2 linked regions of the Teredinibacter turnerae T7901 genome follow. The protein of the gene in region 1 interacts with the protein of each later gene in a pairwise test. Links are inferred from orthologs where the notes say so. Each region holds a gene or a part of one and is shown on either strand. Other genes may lie near its edges.

Region 1 (5,419 bases):
TCCGACAACAGAATTGAGGTTTCTGCCGAATGGCAAAAGAAGACAATTTTGAGCTGGAAGGCGAAGTTATTGATACTCTCCCCAATACTACCTTCCGAGTAAAGCTAGAAAACGGTCATGTTGTGACCGCACATATTTCTGGCAAAATGCGTAAAAACTATATCCGTATTCTCACCGGCGACAAGGTCAAAGTAGAAATGACCCCGTATGATCTGAGCAAAGGCCGGATCACCTATCGCGCCCGTTAACATCACATATCTACATGAAAAAGGCCTGCGATTAGTGCAGGCCTTTTTAGTTTCGCGCTACGAACCAGAACGCACCAAACCCTGAGAGAGCGGTTTACTTTTTAAGTGCAGACTTCCGGTGTGCGCTGTTCAGCGGATACTTCAGGGTGAGGAACGACTTTGAGCTTACCGTCTTCCACCACCACCGAGACAACCCCGCCACCGTCAGATAGCTCACCAAACAGCAACATCTCTGCAAGCGGTTTTTTGACCATATCCTGGATTATCCGAGCCATTGGCCGCGCACCCATTTTTTCGTCGTAGCCGTTAACAGCCAACCATTCTCGCGCTTCATCAGTGACTTCAAGCGTAATTTTCTTGTCATCTAGCTGATGTTGCAGCTCCATAAGGAACTTATCGACAACGGTTTTAACCACCTCGAGCGACAAGCTGCCAAACTGGATAATACTGTCAAGCCGATTGCGGAACTCAGGCGTAAACGCGCGCTTAATTGCCTCCATGCCGTCGGTTGTGTGATCCTGCTGAGTGAACCCGATTGAAGTTCTGCTCATCGTCTCTGCACCGGCATTTGTCGTCATGATAAGAACAATATTTCTAAAATCGGCTGCACGCCCATTGTTGTCGGTAAGTGTCCCGTGATCCATTACCTGAAGCAGCAGGTTAAATACATCCGGATGAGCTTTTTCGATTTCGTCGAGCAGCACTACACAATGAGGCTGCTTGGTAACAGCATCTGTGAGCAACCCGCCCTGATCAAAACCGACATAGCCAGGAGGCGCACCAATCAAGCGGGAAACAGTATGCCTTTCCATGTATTCCGACATATCGAAACGCACCAACTCAACACCCATCGCGCTCGCCAGCTGCTTACACAGCTCCGTTTTACCCACGCCTGTAGGACCTGCAAAGAGGAAAGAACCAATGGGCTTATCGTGATTGGTCAGCCCGGCCCGATTAAGCTTAATTGCGGAAGAAATCGCGGAAATCGCTTCTTCTTGGCCGAAAACCGTCATACGCAAGGTATCTTCAAGTTTTGAAAGCAATTCCTTATCGCTTGAAGTGACGGTTTTCGCCGGCACCCGTGCTATCTTCGCAATAATATTTTCGATGTCTTTTACACCAATAATTTTTTTGCGTTTGGATTCCGGTTGCAACTGCTGATATGCGCCCGCCTCATCGATAACGTCGATCGCTTTATCAGGCATAAAACGATCACTGATGTATTTGGCTGCAAGTTCGGACGCACTTTTAAGGGCGGTATCCGTATACTTGAGATTGTGGTGCTTCTCAAAGCGACTTTTCAGCCCCTTCAAAATTTTGTAAGTATCATCGACAGAAGGCTCGTTCACGTCGATTTTTTGGAAACGACGAGACAGCGCACGGTCTTTGTCAAAAATACCGCGGTACTCCTGGAAGGTTGTCGAACCGATACAGCGTAAATCACCACTTGTAAGAAGCGGTTTTAGCAGGTTGGACGCATCCATCACGCCCCCAGACGCTGCACCGGCACCAATGATTGTGTGTATCTCATCAATAAACAATACAGCACCTTCACGCTTTTTAAGTTCCGCCAACAGGCCTTTAAAGCGTTTTTCAAAATCGCCTCGGTACTTTGTTCCAGCAAGTAAAGAACCCAAATCGAGCGAGTAAACCACGCTGTTTTCGAGTACCTCGGGTACTTCTTTATCGATGATTTTTTTAGCCAGGCCCTCAGCGATTGCCGTTTTACCGACACCACTTTCACCAACCAGTAATGGGTTGTTTTTGCGCCTGCGAGCGAGTATTTGAATTACACGCTCCACTTCGTAATCTCGACCCACAAGCGGATCTATACGACCTTTTTGTGCTTGTTCATTCAAATTTGTCGCAAACGACTCGAGAGGATTTGTCTGGCCTCCCTCACCCGTGCCAGTTACTTCCTCGTCCATTTGCTCGCTGCCATGGTCTGCATGCGGGTTCGAACCGGAGACTTTGGAAATACCGTGAGTGATAAAATTTACGACATCAATACGAGCAATACTCTGTTGCTTCAGGTAGTAAACCGCCTGACTTTCCTGCTCGCTGAAAATTGCCACCAGCACATTTGCACCAGTGACTTCGTTTTTACCGGAGGATTGGACATGGAACACGGCTCTTTGTAGAACCCGCTGGAAGCCCAGTGTCGGCTGGGTTTCCCGCTCTTTGTCGGTCTCCGGTATCAATGGCGTTGTCGTATCGACAAACTCTGAAAGGTCCCGCCTCAAAATGCCCAAATCGGCACCGCACGCGCGTAGCACGCTCGCTGCCGATTCGTTGTCCAACAGGGCGAGTAGAAGATGCTCTACTGTCATAAACTCATGACGTTTTGAACGGGCACCTTTGAATGCGTTGTTCAATGTTGCTTCTAGCTCTTTGCTCAGCATCGTTTATACACCTGTTAGTTTCACTAACACTGTTAAGAGTTATTCGAAAACAGTGCCAGTTTTTGCGTTTGACCTGAAATCAATCAGAATCGCCATCATCACAAGCTTCGATCTCACACAGTAAAGGATGTTCGTTTTGACGAGCAAATTGGTTCACTTGCATCGCCTTTGTTTCTGCAACATCCCGGGAATAAACACCACACACTGCCTTCCCCTTCGTGTGAACTGTCAACATGACATGTGTGGCCTTCTCGCGATCCATATTAAAGAATGACTCCAGAACGTGGACGACAAACTCCATAGGCGTGTAATCGTCATTCAAAAGTACCACCTTGTACATTGGCGGCTTTTTCAAACGAGGCTTTGCTTCCTGAAGAGCCAGCCCACTGTCTGCGCCTGAGTCCACATCGTCATCTTTACTTAATGTTAGATGAAGATTTTTCGAATTTCTCATGTATTACACCAACCACACAAAACGTTATAGAACCTGATTCTAACTGAACCAAAAGGAGGCAAACAGTTCAGTTTGCGCAAATACTTGACAACTGGCGTCATGTTGGTTACAAAGTGTTCAACCCGTCAGGGAGACGGGCGCTGTATAACAATAAGTACCCGTTGGATGTATATGGGGTTAAAAGCAACAAGATAAAGGGACCGAGATATGCCTACCGGAACCGTAAAATGGTTTAACAACGCCAAAGGCTTTGGGTTTATTTTGCCCGAAGGCGGCGGCGAAGATCTCTTCGCACACTACTCTTCCGTTGAAATGGATGGATACCGCACGCTAAAAGCCGGCCAGCCTGTAAGTTTCGACATAGAACAGGGCGATAAAGGCTTACATGCCAAACATATTCGCGTGCTCAAAACGCCTGCTTCGGCAGACGATTCTGAGTCACAGGATAACGAGAAAGCACCCAACCTAGAGGATCATCTCATCACAGAATCCTAGATTAAGGCGCTCTTGTAAAGTAGCTAGAATAAAAAAGGCCGCTCTCCTTTCTCAAGGAGGCGGCCTTTTTTACAACCTGTATAGCTTAAATTGCATCAACAATCGCATTTAAAGTCTTGCTCGCACGCATGGCTGCAGACACCAAAGCGGGTTCTGGCTTGTAATAGCCATTAATTTCTACTGCTTGTCCCTGTGCGCTGTTCAATTCGTCGACAATAGCCTGTTCCGCAGCTGACATTGCTTCGGCAACCGTTGTGAACTGGCTTTGTAACGCTGTATCCGCATTCTGCGCCGCCAGCTCCTGTGCCCAGTAGAGCGCCAGGTAGAAATGGCTGCCGCGATTGTCTAATTCACCGACTTTACGCGAAGGCGATTTGTTATTGTCGAGAAATTTAGCGGTTGCCTTATCAAGTGTATCGGCGAGGACTTTTGCTTGCTCGCTACTATGAACAACACCGTAATGCTCAAACGATGCTGCAAGTGCGAGAAACTCGCCGAGCGAATCCCAGCGCAGGTGATTTTCCTGCACAAACTGCTCGACGTGCTTCGGCGCGGAGCCGCCCGCACCAGTTTCGAACAATCCCCCGCCATTCATGAGAGGAACAACAGACAGCATTTTCGCACTGGTGCCCAGCTCCAAAATCGGGAACAGGTCAGTCAGGTAGTCACGCAACACATTGCCAGTAACCGAAATGGTGTCTTCGCCGTTCTTCATACGCTCCAATGAAAACTGAGTCGCCTCTACTGGAGCAAGAATGCGGATGTCCAAGCCGTCGGTGTCGTGGTCTTGAAGATAAGTTTTCACCTTCTCGATCAACTGGGCATCGTGAGCTCGGGCTTCGTCCAGCCAGAATACCGCAGGAGTTGCGGACAGACGTGCACGGGTAACCGCGAGCTTCACCCAATCCTGCACCGGCGCATCCTTCACCTGACAGGCACGGAAGATATCTCCGGGCTCTACGCTGTGTTCCATCAACACCGTCCCGTCAGCGTCGACGACCTGAACCTTGCCCGCGGCAGAAATTTCGAAAGTCTTGTCGTGCGAGCCGTACTCTTCTGCTTTTTGCGCCATCAAACCAACATTAGGTACCGTGCCCATTGTCGTAGGGTCGAAAGCACCGTGCTGTTTACAAAATTCGATAGTCGTTTGGTAAACACCCGCGTAGCAGCGATCAGGAATCACCGCCTTGGTATCCTTCTGCTTACCATCCGGCCCCCACATTTGACCGGATGCGCGAATCATCGCAGGCATTGAGGCATCGATAATAATATCGCTTGGTACGTGCAGGTTGGTAATACCCTTGTCGGAGTTGACCATTGCCAAAGGAGGACGCTCGGCATAGAGCGCGGCGAAATCGGCTTCGATTTCCGCTCGCTTATCGTCTGGCAGGGCCGCAATTTTGGCGTATACGTCACCAACACCGTTGTTTGCATCAACGCCCAGTTCAGCAAAAGTTGCAGCATGTTTATCAAACACGCTGTTGTAGAACACTTTCACCGCGTGACCAAAGATGATTGGGTCTGAAACTTTCATCATCGTTGCTTTCATGTGCAGAGAGAAAAGCACGTCTTGCGCTTTTGCGTCTTCGATTTGCTCAGCCAGGAATGCAGTAAGTGCCGTTTTGCTCAGTACTGAAGAATCGATAATCTCACTCGCCTGCAAGGGCAACGAGTCTTTGAGCACCAGGGTTTCACCCGCGTCGGTTACTAATTGGATACTGACGGTAGTCGCGCTATCGACGGTCACCGACTGTTCGCTACCGTAAAAATCACCATCAGTCATTGCCGATACGTGTGATTTGGAGCTGCTTTCCCAGGCG
Region 2 (11,584 bases), 760 kb from region 1 along the record:
GGGCGCGACTCTAGTGGTAATGTCGCTTCAGGCGTCCGGTGAGAAGGTCGTGCATGTTGCTGTGGTCGGCGAAGTCCCCCAGGTGACTGCCGCGCAGGTATTGAAGTCTGTTAGTTTGACTAAGACCGCAACCAACTGAGTGTCTGGTGGCCTGAATGATTACCGAAAACGGTAAGGTGTTAGCCGTAGAAGATCATAACGTTTGGGTTGAAACGCTCAAAACATCCACGTGCGGAGCTTGCAGGGCGCGCCACGGGTGTGGCCAGCGTATGCTCGCCGCTTCCGATGACTATACCCGCGTTAGAGTCGCATTACCTGCAGAGTACGGTAATTTGCAGCCGGGCGATGAAGTCACTCTAGGTATTGACGAATCTTCCTTCCTGAAAGGCGTTTTTCTGGCGTACGGTTTACCTCTGGTGGCGATGCTAGTCGCGGTGGCGTCGGCGGCACAGTTTTTTACCGAAGAATGGGTCTTGATGTTGGCCGCTATTACTGGCTTGATCACCGGCGGCGCGGTAGTGCGGTTGACAGCAAGCAACATGGCGCTCAACCAATGTTTTAGAGCGCGATTAATTTCCCGCGCAGAAAACGCTATAGTACAGACTTTAAACATGCTCGATTAATAGGGGCCCGAAATTGCGCGCTGCAAGCTTTTTCCGATTTGTCTGTGTTTTAACCGTCGCGCTGGCGATTGATGTCAATGCTGCCAGCTATAACCTGCCAGACTTTCGCCCTCTCATAGAAAAAACATCTCCTGCTGTGGTGAAAATAAACACTACAACTAAAGCCAGGCAAAGCGAGATTGAATTGCCCCCTGGCCACCAGATCCCTGATATTTTTCGCCACCTGCTCGAACCGCGTGATTTGCCCCGGCGCGAGATGCACTCGATGGGGTCAGGCTTTTTTATATCTGCCGACGGTTACCTTTTAACCAACAATCATGTTGTCGAAGATGCTGATCAGATCGTCGTTCGCCTGGTCGACCGCCGTGAATATAAGGCCATCGTCATTGGTCGCGATCCTCGGTCAGATCTGGCGCTACTTAAGGTAGACGAAGATAAGCTGCCATACCTCGAACTGGCCGCAAAAGATGATATTCAAATTGGCGAGTGGGTAGTCGCTATAGGGTCGCCTTTCGGGCTGGATTTTTCCGCCAGTGCCGGGATTGTAAGTGCGATTGGCCGCAGTATTCCTACCGAGCGCAACGAGAATTATGTGCCGTTTATTCAAACGGATGTCGCAATAAACCCAGGTAACTCCGGTGGCCCTTTGTTTAATTTGGATGGCAAAGTTGTGGGGGTTAATTCTCAAATCTACACCCGGTCCGGTGGTTCTATTGGTTTATCATTCGCGATACCGTCCAGCGTGGCACTCAATGTCGTGTCCCAGCTGAAAGAGAAGGGGCGGGTCGACAGAGGCTGGCTCGGGGTAGTGATTCAGGAGGTAGACAAAGACCTCGCTGACTCGTTTGGCCTTAAAAAACCTGCGGGCGCACTGGTTGCGCAACTCGAGCCGACAGGGCCTGCTGCAATGTCGGGCTTGTTGGTTGGCGATATTATTTTGCGCTTCGATGACCAGGAAATTTTGTCTTCCGGCGATTTGCCCCACGCCGTTGGAGCAACGCCGCCGGATACAGAAGTACCCGTATTGGTAATGCGCAAAGGTAAGCGCAAAACACTGGATGTTAAAGTCGGGCGTCTGTCCGGTCATGAGTCAGACGCGCCAGCTCAGGTGCTGGCCGATGGCAACGTAGTGACGGATCGGCTTGGCTTAGTGGTTGAACCGGTGGATGCCACCGTAGAGGAAAAGTGGCATTTAGTGGGCGGTGTCCTGGTTACTCAGGTTGATCCTCAAGGCGCGGCTGCGGATGCAGGCATCAGCCCCGGTGATGTGATTGCCCAACTGGGCTTCGAACAGATTGCGACTGTGGACGATTACACCCGCGTCATGAAGGCGCTGCCAGCGGACGACTTGGTCCCAATTCGCTTCTTCCGTGACGGAAGCCCCACCTTCCGCACAATCCGGATCGAATAATGCTTGCGCGCCTTATCTATGGCAGGTTTGGCGCATGGCTTAGGCTGAGCAATTACTGTAGACTTGCCGCCCTGAAATTTAACCTAACCCTCGCGAGTTGCAGCCACTAGTGTCAGACCTGAGTCATATTCGAAATTTCTCAATTATTGCCCACATTGACCATGGTAAGTCGACCCTTGCCGATCGGTTTATTCAGCATTGCGGAGGCCTTTCCGACCGGGAGATGGCTGAGCAGGTGCTCGATTCTATGGAACTGGAGCGCGAGCGTGGAATCACTATTAAAGCGCAGAGTGTGACGCTCAATTATCAAGCGCGCGACGGCAAAACCTACCAGCTCAATTTCATCGACACTCCCGGGCATGTGGACTTCTCTTACGAGGTTTCCCGTTCGCTTGCTGCCTGTGAGGGGGCGCTGCTGGTGGTGGACGCCGCACAAGGTGTGGAAGCTCAATCGGTAGCCAACTGCTACACCGCAATTGAGCAAGGCTTGGAAGTAATCCCTGTACTTAACAAGATGGATTTGCCGCAGGCCGAGCCAGATAAGGTGGCCCAGGAAGTGGAAGACATCATCGGTATAGACGCGACTGAGGCTGTGCGCTGCAGCGCCAAATCCGGTTTGGGTATTGAAGATGTGTTGGAAGCGCTGGTGAACGGGATTCCCGCGCCAGTCGGGGATATTGATGCGCCGCTACAAGCGCTGATTATCGATTCCTGGTTCGACAACTATCTCGGGGTGGTTTCGCTGGTGCGGGTCACGCAGGGCACTTTGAAGACCAAAGATAAAATCATATCTAAATCTATTGGTAAGGCCCATGTGGTTGATATGGTTGGGGTCTTCACGCCCAAACGCCATGTGACCGGTGTGCTGAGGGCCGGTGAAGTGGGCTTTGTCGTCGCTGGTATTAAGGAGATTTTGGGCGCCCCGGTGGGGGATACTATTACCCACTCGAACACCGCCGATGTGAAGGCGCTGCCCGGTTTCCAGAAAGTCAAACCGCAGGTATATGCGGGTTTGTTCCCGGTAAGCTCCGATGATTATGAATCCTTTCGTGAGGCGCTGGCCAAATTGACGCTGAACGACGCGTCGCTGTTTTACGAACCGGAAAGCTCCGATGCTTTGGGTTTCGGTTTTCGTTGTGGCTTCCTCGGCATGCTCCATATGGAGATTATCCAGGAGCGCCTGGAACGCGAATATGACCTCGATCTGATCACCACCGCGCCGACTGTAGTTTACGAAGTGGTGACCAGTGATGGGACTACCATCTATGTCGATAACCCCTCCAAGTTGCCGGATGTCGGGTTTATTGATGAGATGCGTGAGCCGATTTGTGAAGCCAATATTCTGGTTCCGTCCGATTACCTGGGTGCGGTTATTACGCTCTGTGTCGAGAAGCGCGGCATCCAGAAAAATCTGCAGTATGTCGGCAGTCAGGTGTCTGTTTCCTACGAACTTCCAATGAACGAAGTGGTCATGGATTTCTTCGACCGCCTTAAATCTGTGAGCCGCGGTTTCGCATCGCTCGATTACAATTTTGTTCGCTTTGAAGCTGCCAAACTGGTGCGTTTGGATGTGCTTATCAACTCAGAAAAGGTTGACGCGCTTGCGCTTATTGTTCACCGCGATAACGCCCCTTATAAAGGGCGAGCGCTGGCAGACAAAATGAAGGAGTTGATTCCGCGGCAAATGTTTGATGTCGCTATTCAAGCGGCGATTGGTGGCCAAATTGTTGCTCGAACTACAGTAAAAGCATTACGCAAAAACGTTACCGCGAAATGCTATGGCGGCGATGTAACGCGCAAGAAGAAGCTCTTGGAGAAACAGAAAGCCGGTAAAAAACGCATGAAGCAGGTTGGTCGCGTGGAAATTCCACAAGAGGCTTTTTTAGCAGTGCTGAAAGTCGACAGTTAAGCTGGGCCAAAAAATCAGGCTTTCTCGGCCGAGCTTTGTTGCTCTGTGCTGAGATAAAAAATATAAACAGTTACGACAGTCATCACAGCTAGCGGCGCGATCTGTCAAAAATACTTGCTGGCAAACCTGTAGAACGGGGACTCAATGGATATTAATTTACCGCTGATTTTAATGCTCTTAGTAGCCGGTACTGGGCTGGTTTGGCTTTACGATATCGCGTTTTTGCGCAAAGGGCGAAACGCCGCGATCGCTGCCGTTGAGGCGCAGTTCAGCCATTCCGGTGAAGGCGACACGAATGACCCTGGTTTTGTGCAGGCGCGAGCTGCTGTGGCTGCCGAGCCCGCTCTGGTGGAGTACTCAAAGTCGTTTTTCCCGGTGCTTTTTCTGGTGTTTGCCTTGCGTTCGTTTTTGATCGAACCCTTTCAAATCCCGTCTGAGTCCATGGTGCCAACTTTGCTGGTGGGTGACTTTATTGCGGTGAGCAAATTTTCTTACGGCGTTCGTATGCCGGTGTTTCGCAATAAACTGGTTCCTGTGGGGGAACCAAAGCGGGGCGAGGTGATGGTGTTCTTTCCCCCCCATAAAGATGTGTATTACATCAAGCGAGTGATCGGGCTTCCTGGCGACGAAATTCGCTATGTGAATAATGTTCTGTTCGTCAATGGCGAACAGGTACCGCAGAAGCTGGTAAAAGACGAAACGGAGAGTGCCTGCGCTTATGGTTCTGCGCACTACCAGGTGTTTGAAGAAACATTGGACGGGGTCAGCTACCACAGCCGTAAATGTACAGTTCCTGGTCGCTTGAGTCGTAACGGCGTGTGGCAGGTGCCCGAAGGCCATTACTTGATGATGGGCGATAATCGAGACAACAGCTCCGATGGCCGGGAGTGGGGTTTTGTACCGGAAGAGCGGATCGTAGGCAAAGCTTTCGCGATTTGGATGCACTGGGACAAGCTCTTGAGTATTCCCAGCTTCTCCCGTATCGGTAGTATATAGTCCTGATAAAAGCAGAGAGGAGTAACCTGTGAAAGCACCTGAGAGAATCATGCGGCGGCAATCCGGCTTGGGTTCCATCAGCTGGTTGTTGATTCTGGCTGTTGCCGGGTTCGTATTAACCTGCGCGTTTAAGCTTGGCCCGCACTATATTGATAACATGTCGATTAAAGACGCGCTCAAATCGTTGACCGAACAGCCGCGTGACATCAACACGATGGACAAAGGCGAGATCAGCAAAATATTGTCGAACTACATGATGATCAACAATGTTCGCGGTCAAGAAGCTAACTCCATCAAAATCGTGCGGAAAAAAGATAGAACCCTGGTAAACAGTGAATACGAAGTGCGCGTACCTTTGATGCTGAATATTGACGTTGTTCTTAAGTTCAGAAGCCAGCTGGACAGTTCAAACCCGGAAGCCTGTTGTGAGTTCCTTGTCGAAAACGAAACTAAACCAGCTGAGTAAAGCGCTGAACTACACTTTCAGTGACATTTCTTTACTTGAAAAAGCCCTCTCTCATCGAAGCGTTGGCAGCAATAATAACGAACGTCTCGAATTTTTAGGCGACTCGTTATTGAACTTTCTTATTGCTGAGAATCTGTACCAGCGATTCCCAAAAGCTCGCGAGGGCGACCTTAGCCGGTTACGTGCTAGTCTGGTTAAAGGGGAAACCCTGGCGGAATTAGCGAAGGACTTTGATCTCGGTGAATTTTTGTACTTGGGCGAAGGTGAACTCAAAAGTGGTGGGTTTCGCCGTGCCTCTATTCTGGCAGATGCCGTAGAGGCGCTGATTGGGGCTATTTACCTCGAATCAGGGATGGATAGGTGTCGCGATACTGTACTGCACTGGTTTGGCGAGCGCTTGGATGCCATCGATTTGAACTCATCTGTTAAAGACCCTAAAACCCGGCTACAAGAGTACTTACAGGAATTGCGCCAGCCGCTGCCCGTGTACACCGTAGAGAGCCAGTTGGGACAGGCGCATTCGCCCGAGTTTCAGGTTTCCTGCGATATTGGCCGCAGTCAGGGCAAAACGGTTGCAACCAGTAGCAGCAAGCGCAACGCAGAAAAGCTCGCGGCAGCAGCTATGCTGAAGCAGCTGGGCGTAAGGTAACAAGCTTCGTTTCCCGCAAACTGCAGTTTTCTCTCCCCTGGGCGCTTAGCGCTCACGACATCCAATTTATTTTGAGGCGCTTATGGGCACGCAATATTCGGGATACATCGCCATAGTCGGGCGTCCGAACGTGGGTAAATCGACCCTACTTAACCATCTTATTGAACAAAAGCTTGCGATTACATCGCGCAAGCCCCAAACGACCCGCAACAATATGCTGGGGATTAAAACTGTTGGTGATGTGCAGATGATTTTCGTGGATACACCAGGTATTCATAAAGGTCACGGCAAAGCGATCAATCGTTATATGAACAAATCTGCCTCCTCCGCCATTAAGGATGTAGACGTCGTTGTGTTTGTTGTCGATAAAAATATCTGGACGGATGAAGACGAATGGGTCCTGGAACAGCTGCAACGGTGTGAATCGCCGATCATCGTTGCGGTAAACAAGGTCGATCAGCTCGATGATAAATCCGTACTGCTGCCGCACTTGAAGCAATTGGAAACTGCGTTGCCCAAGGCAGAGTTGGTGCCTGTTTCGGCTTTGCGTCACCAGAATCTGGAGCGGTTGGAGCAACTGGTTGCGAGCTTTTTGCCCGAGGCGCCGCACATGTTTGCGGAGGATGAAATTACCGACAAAAATTCCCGCTACCTCGCCGCAGAAATTATTCGTGAAAAAATAATGCGCCAGCTTGGCGATGAGGTTCCCTATCAATCGGCGGTTGAAATTGAGCAATACGAAGAAACACCACGCCTGATTACTATTCACGGGCTGATTCTGGTAGAGCGCGACGGCCAGAAAAAAATGATTATTGGCGAAAAGGGTGAGCGCATAAAGCAGATTGGTCAGCAGGCGCGTCTGGATATGGAAAAGCTTTTCGACTGCAAAGTAATGCTCAAACTTTGGGTTAAGGTAAAAAGCGGCTGGTCTGATGACGAGCGTGCATTGCGCAGTTTGGGCTTCGACAGTTAATGAAGCATGCGGTGGAGCAGGAGGTCGGGTTTCTGCTGCATTCCCGCAGCTTCACCGATAGCCGTATTATTCTGGAATTATTTACACGGCAGCACGGCAAGTTGAAAGCTGTTCACCGCTTACCGTCGCGCAAGCGGCAGGCGACGACTAAACCCCAACCGTTTATTCCGCTAGTGGTTCACTACAGCGGTAGTGGCGAATTAAAAAACCTGTCTGACCTGGAAACCTTATCTGCCCCTATTCTTGGGGCTGGGACCTCACTTTTTTGCGGTCTGTATTTAAACGAGCTGTTACAGAAACTACTTCCCGTAGAGTTTGAGTACGCCGGTTTGTTTGCCAGCTATCAACGGGCACTGCTGAGTTTGTCCCAGGCGGTACCAGGCGAAGAGGATATTCCTCTACGGGAGTTTGAATTACAGCTTTTGGCAGAGCTGGGTTACGGTATAAATTTTTCGATGGATACTTTGGGCGAGGCGATAGGGTGCAATTCTGAACGCTTCTACCGGTTTGATCCTGCTGATGGATTCACACCCACTGCCCTTAATAATGACAGGCGCGCGTTGATTTGCTCCGGAGCGGAGATTGCAATGCTGGGGGAGGGGCAGTGGCAGCAGGAGGAGACTCGTCGTATAGCGAAACGGGTGTGCCGCCTGGCCGTGAACATGGTGCTTGGCGGCCGCGAGCTAAAAAGCCGAGAATTGTTTTTGTAGTTGGCTTATGGCCGCGTCGGCAAGTCGCAGCCACGCGACATCTTTGGTCGAGGGGTTTGCAGTGGCGAGCTCACCCACGCTCTATACTGGAGACAAACCTGAATTATCGGCCAAACACTTTGCACAGAGGTTCCCTAGGGCCTGTTAACACTAATTCAATTCGCTCTGCTGGAGCCTGTATTTTCAGGATGAAAGGCATTTTTGGCGTTGTTTAGCGGGCTAAACGAGCGAAAAATAACGCATCAGCCTGGAAATACAGGCCCAGCCCTGCGGGTTGCGGCTAAAATCCCGCTCTCAGCGTTGTTTATCGCTCATTTGGAACAATCAAACTATGCTCTAAACGTCGGGGTGCCGCATCACTCGATAGCGAAATTTTAGCCGCAACAGATTGAATCGAATTAGTGTTAACAGGCCCTAGCCTGGGTCGACAGCAAACAATTCTTTCAGGTCGATTCCATCGCTCCAGGTGATCAGTTCCTGAATGGCGACAATAAGTTCGCGCAGTTTTGGCATCAGTGGTTCAACCGGTGTGCCTTGCTCGACCGCGTTTTGCAGTTGCTGGTCCAGTTCTTCGCTGAGGCGCTTCAACCTCGGGACACCGCAATAGCAGCAACCGCCATGAAGTTTATGCACTACCTCCAGTAGGTTGAGCTTATTGCTGTCAGTCATTGCCTGTTCAATGGCTGCAGCAGTATCTGGCAGTGATACCAGAAGCATCGAGAGCATCTCTTCAGCGAGATCCGGTTTGTTTTTCGCCAGATGCAGCGACAGTTTCAGGTCAACCGGTTTATTGATGTGTATTGTCGGCGCGGGGGTGAACTCTGCGGGTGGTGCGGAAAGCTGCGACGGGGTTCGCTGTGTGAACGGATTGCGGGTGACCCAACGGTCGATGATATGACGCAACTCGTTTTCACTCACTGGCTTGGTGAGATAATCGTCCATTCCGGCCAGTAAAAATCGCGATTTTTGCTCATTCGCAGCGTGCGCGGTAAGTGCCACCACGGGCGTGCGCTCTTCTCTGGACTCACTGCTGCGCAAGCGCTTGGTCGCTTCCAGTCCATCCATTCCCGGCATCTGAATATCCATTAATATCAGGTCGAATTGCGACGTTTGGCTCAGGCGAATAGCGTCCGCACCGTTGTCCACTGTTACCACCTTAACGTGCATCTCTTTCAGCAGTTCGGAGACAAGGCGTAAATTCGCCGGGTTGTCGTCGACCGCCAAAACTCGAATATCCTCTTGTAAACGCTCTACAAGTGCCTCTGGGCTATCTCGATCCGAGCGTGGAATAATGATACCCAGTTGTTCACACACAACCTGGTGAAGTCGGTTGCAGAAAATTGGCCGCTGCATAATAGTTGCATGGGTGCCTGTCATTTCCGGGGTGATTAGCCTTTCCAGCGAGGGGGAGGCGAGTATCACGACCGGAATTGAATAATCCTGGTTCAAGCAATCGACAATTTTTCGCAGGCGGCCCTTGTCGAAACTGTTGTCGTCACTTTGCGCGTCCAATACCGCAAGGTGGATCTGCCCGGAGCGACAGGCCTCTTCGGTTTTATGCTCGATATCCTCAAACACCGCAATTTCAGTCACCGATGCGCCCCAGCCTCGAAGGTAATGTGTGATTTCCGTGCGGCTCATCAGTGAACAGTCATAGACCAGAGTGCGGGTATTGCGCAGGGTTCCCATTAGGTAGCCAGCGGAACTGGCAGCATTCGGGTTGCGACCAAGTATGGAGGTAAACCAGAACGTAGCGCCCTTGCCTGGCTCGCTTTCTACGCCTATTTCGCCATGCATTCGATCAACCAGCCCCTTGGCGATTGCCAGCCCCAGGCCAGTGCCGCCGTGAGTGCGGCTGTCACTCGCGTCCAATTGAGTGAACGCGTCGAACAGCTTTTCCTGTTGATCCTGGTTTAGCCCAATACCACTGTCGGTGATGCGAAACTGAAGGGTGATCTGATTATCTGCACGATCTTCCTTGCTGACACTGATAAGTATGTGGCCTACATTGGTGAATTTTATGGCGTTTGAGAGCAGATTAGTAAGCACTTGTTTAAGGCGCAACGGGTCTCCCAGCAAATGTTCTGGAATATCGTGATCCACAATGGTTAACAAGCGCAGTTTTTTCTCGTGCGCCGCAGGCGCTTGTAAGCGCAGCGCTTCTTCGAGAACCTGGCGCAGCCGTACCGGTTTGTATTCCAGGGTGAGCTTGCCGGTTTCAAGGCGCGAGAAGTCGAGAATATCGTTGATAATGGTGAGCAGGCCTTTCGCCGACTCGTAAATCGTCTCGAGATAATCTTCCTGCAGCGGGTTGAGCTCGGTTTTTTTGAGCAGTTCGGAAAAGCCTAATATACCGTTTAATGGTGTTCGAATTTCGTGGCTGGTATTGGCGAGAAATTCAGATTTCACCTTGCTCGCCTGGATGGCGCCTTTGCGCGCAATATCCAGTTCGATATTTTGGATTTCGACGGTTTCCAGGGTTTCACGCAGTTCCGCCGTGGTCTGCTCAATACTGTAATTCAGGTTGTCCTGTGCGCCTTTAAGTTTGGCTGCGAGTTCATTAATACTGTTAATTAACTTGCTGTAGTAGCGGCCCTCTTTTGGTGAAATCGGGCTATCAAATTTTCCCTGCGAATACTTTTGTACGCCACTTTGAATAATGACAAGCGGGCGTGTAATTTCATCGCGAAACCGCTGTGCAAAAAAAACAGCAACGGCAAGACACAGTGCGAGAGTGCCTATGACGGCGATCAGCGCATCGTAATTGAGTATGTTTAAATGGTAATTATCGGTAACGACAAGAATGCTATGGCCGGTGTTGCCAATGTTGCGGTTGCTCAGAATAACTTTGACACCGCGTTTTATTGGAATTCTGGTATAGCAGCGGCGCATTTCACACACGCTGGTTTGTAGCTCTGGCGCCTGTACAACACGGCGTAATTTATCTTGCCCGAGCGGAAGCCCTCTGGCCCATAAAATATTGCCCTCATTGTTGATCAGCATCACTGTGCGAAAGCCGTCTACGGCGAGCAATGACATCGAAATTTGATTGAGTAGCGACTGATCTACCAGGCGGGTGTCTTGTATTCCATCGAACACGGTTGCCACAAAGGATGTTCTTTGCAGTTGTTGTTGATGAATAAACTGGCCGGTGATTACGATAAAGCAAAGCGATAACAGCAGACACATAATTACCGCCGGCGCCAGTAGCAACTTGTTGATCCGACTCCTGAGGGCTCTGTGTGTGCTCATAAAAAAGACGTGCTGCTTGTGCAGTTAAATTATTTGAATATTTCCGAATTGACGCGATCGTTCTATATGACCTTCGTTCATGCAACGTGAGTGCTTGTATTCGGCTGCGGCGACGTGTTGATTTTACAGCCATAGGATAGGCAAAAAGCAGATAATTAGGAAGCAGAACTGTTAGAATGCGCGACCAGTGTCTATACGACCAAACTGTAGTTAGCCAACCAATGTGATTACCACGGAGTCACGGTTTGATGGACTTTCCCACAATTGAATCCTGTATTGGCAATACGCCGCTCGTCAAACTGCAGCGTCTTACTGCAGGGCTCGACAGTACCGTACTGGTCAAGCTTGAAGGTAATAACCCCGCAGGATCAGTAAAAGACAGGCCAGCACTCTCGATGATCGCGCGCGCTGAAGCGCGCGGCGATATCAAACCCGGCGATACCCTAATTGAAGCGACCAGTGGCAACACGGGTATAGCACTGGCGATGGCCGCTGCTATCAAGGGTTACCGCATGATACTTATCATGCCAGATAACGCGACAGAGGAGCGCAAGGCTGCGATGGCAGCCTATGGTGCTGAGTTGGTCCTGGTGAC

Evidence for each region.
Region 2: the proteins of clpA (region 1) and TERTU_RS05305 interact in binary tests that used the Escherichia coli proteins (3 or more experiments, as listed by UniProt). The link is inferred for Teredinibacter turnerae T7901 from one-to-one orthologs.

The regions. Positions count from the first base shown.
Region 1 is NC_012997.1:2,000,878-2,006,296, reverse strand. The notes cover bases 1-3,013. They hold clpA (ATP-dependent Clp protease ATP-binding subunit ClpA), read right to left. Parts: upstream 2,651-3,013; coding sequence 350-2,650; downstream 1-349. Other genes in these bases: clpS (ATP-dependent Clp protease adapter ClpS), read right to left, coding at 2,730-3,013; infA (translation initiation factor IF-1), read left to right, coding at 30-248. Outside these bases: more of clpS, read right to left, coding at 3,014-3,104; cold shock domain-containing protein CspD, read left to right, coding at 3,312-3,599; TERTU_RS08725 (NADP-dependent isocitrate dehydrogenase), read right to left, coding at 3,685-5,419. UniProt on the Escherichia coli protein: ATP-dependent specificity component of the ClpAP protease. It directs the protease to specific substrates. It has unfoldase activity. The primary function of the ClpA-ClpP complex appears to be the degradation of unfolded or abnormal proteins.
Region 2 is NC_012997.1:1,238,573-1,250,156, forward strand. The notes cover bases 7,952-11,249. They hold TERTU_RS05305 (response regulator), read right to left. Parts: upstream 10,927-11,249; coding sequence 8,152-10,926; downstream 7,952-8,151. Other genes in these bases: cysM (cysteine synthase CysM), read left to right, coding at 11,238-11,249. Outside these bases: TERTU_RS05260 (MucB/RseB C-terminal domain-containing protein), read left to right, coding at 1-139; TERTU_RS05265 (SoxR reducing system RseC family protein), read left to right, coding at 156-623; TERTU_RS05270 (trypsin-like peptidase domain-containing protein), read left to right, coding at 637-2,034; lepA (translation elongation factor 4), read left to right, coding at 2,144-3,943; lepB (signal peptidase I), read left to right, coding at 4,088-4,939; TERTU_RS05285 (DUF4845 domain-containing protein), read left to right, coding at 4,968-5,405; rnc (ribonuclease III), read left to right, coding at 5,365-6,054; GTPase Era, read left to right, coding at 6,137-7,027; DNA repair protein RecO, read left to right, coding at 7,027-7,737; more of cysM, read left to right, coding at 11,250-11,584. UniProt on the Escherichia coli protein: Member of the two-component regulatory system UvrY/BarA involved in the regulation of carbon metabolism via the CsrA/CsrB regulatory system. Phosphorylates UvrY, probably via a four-step phosphorelay.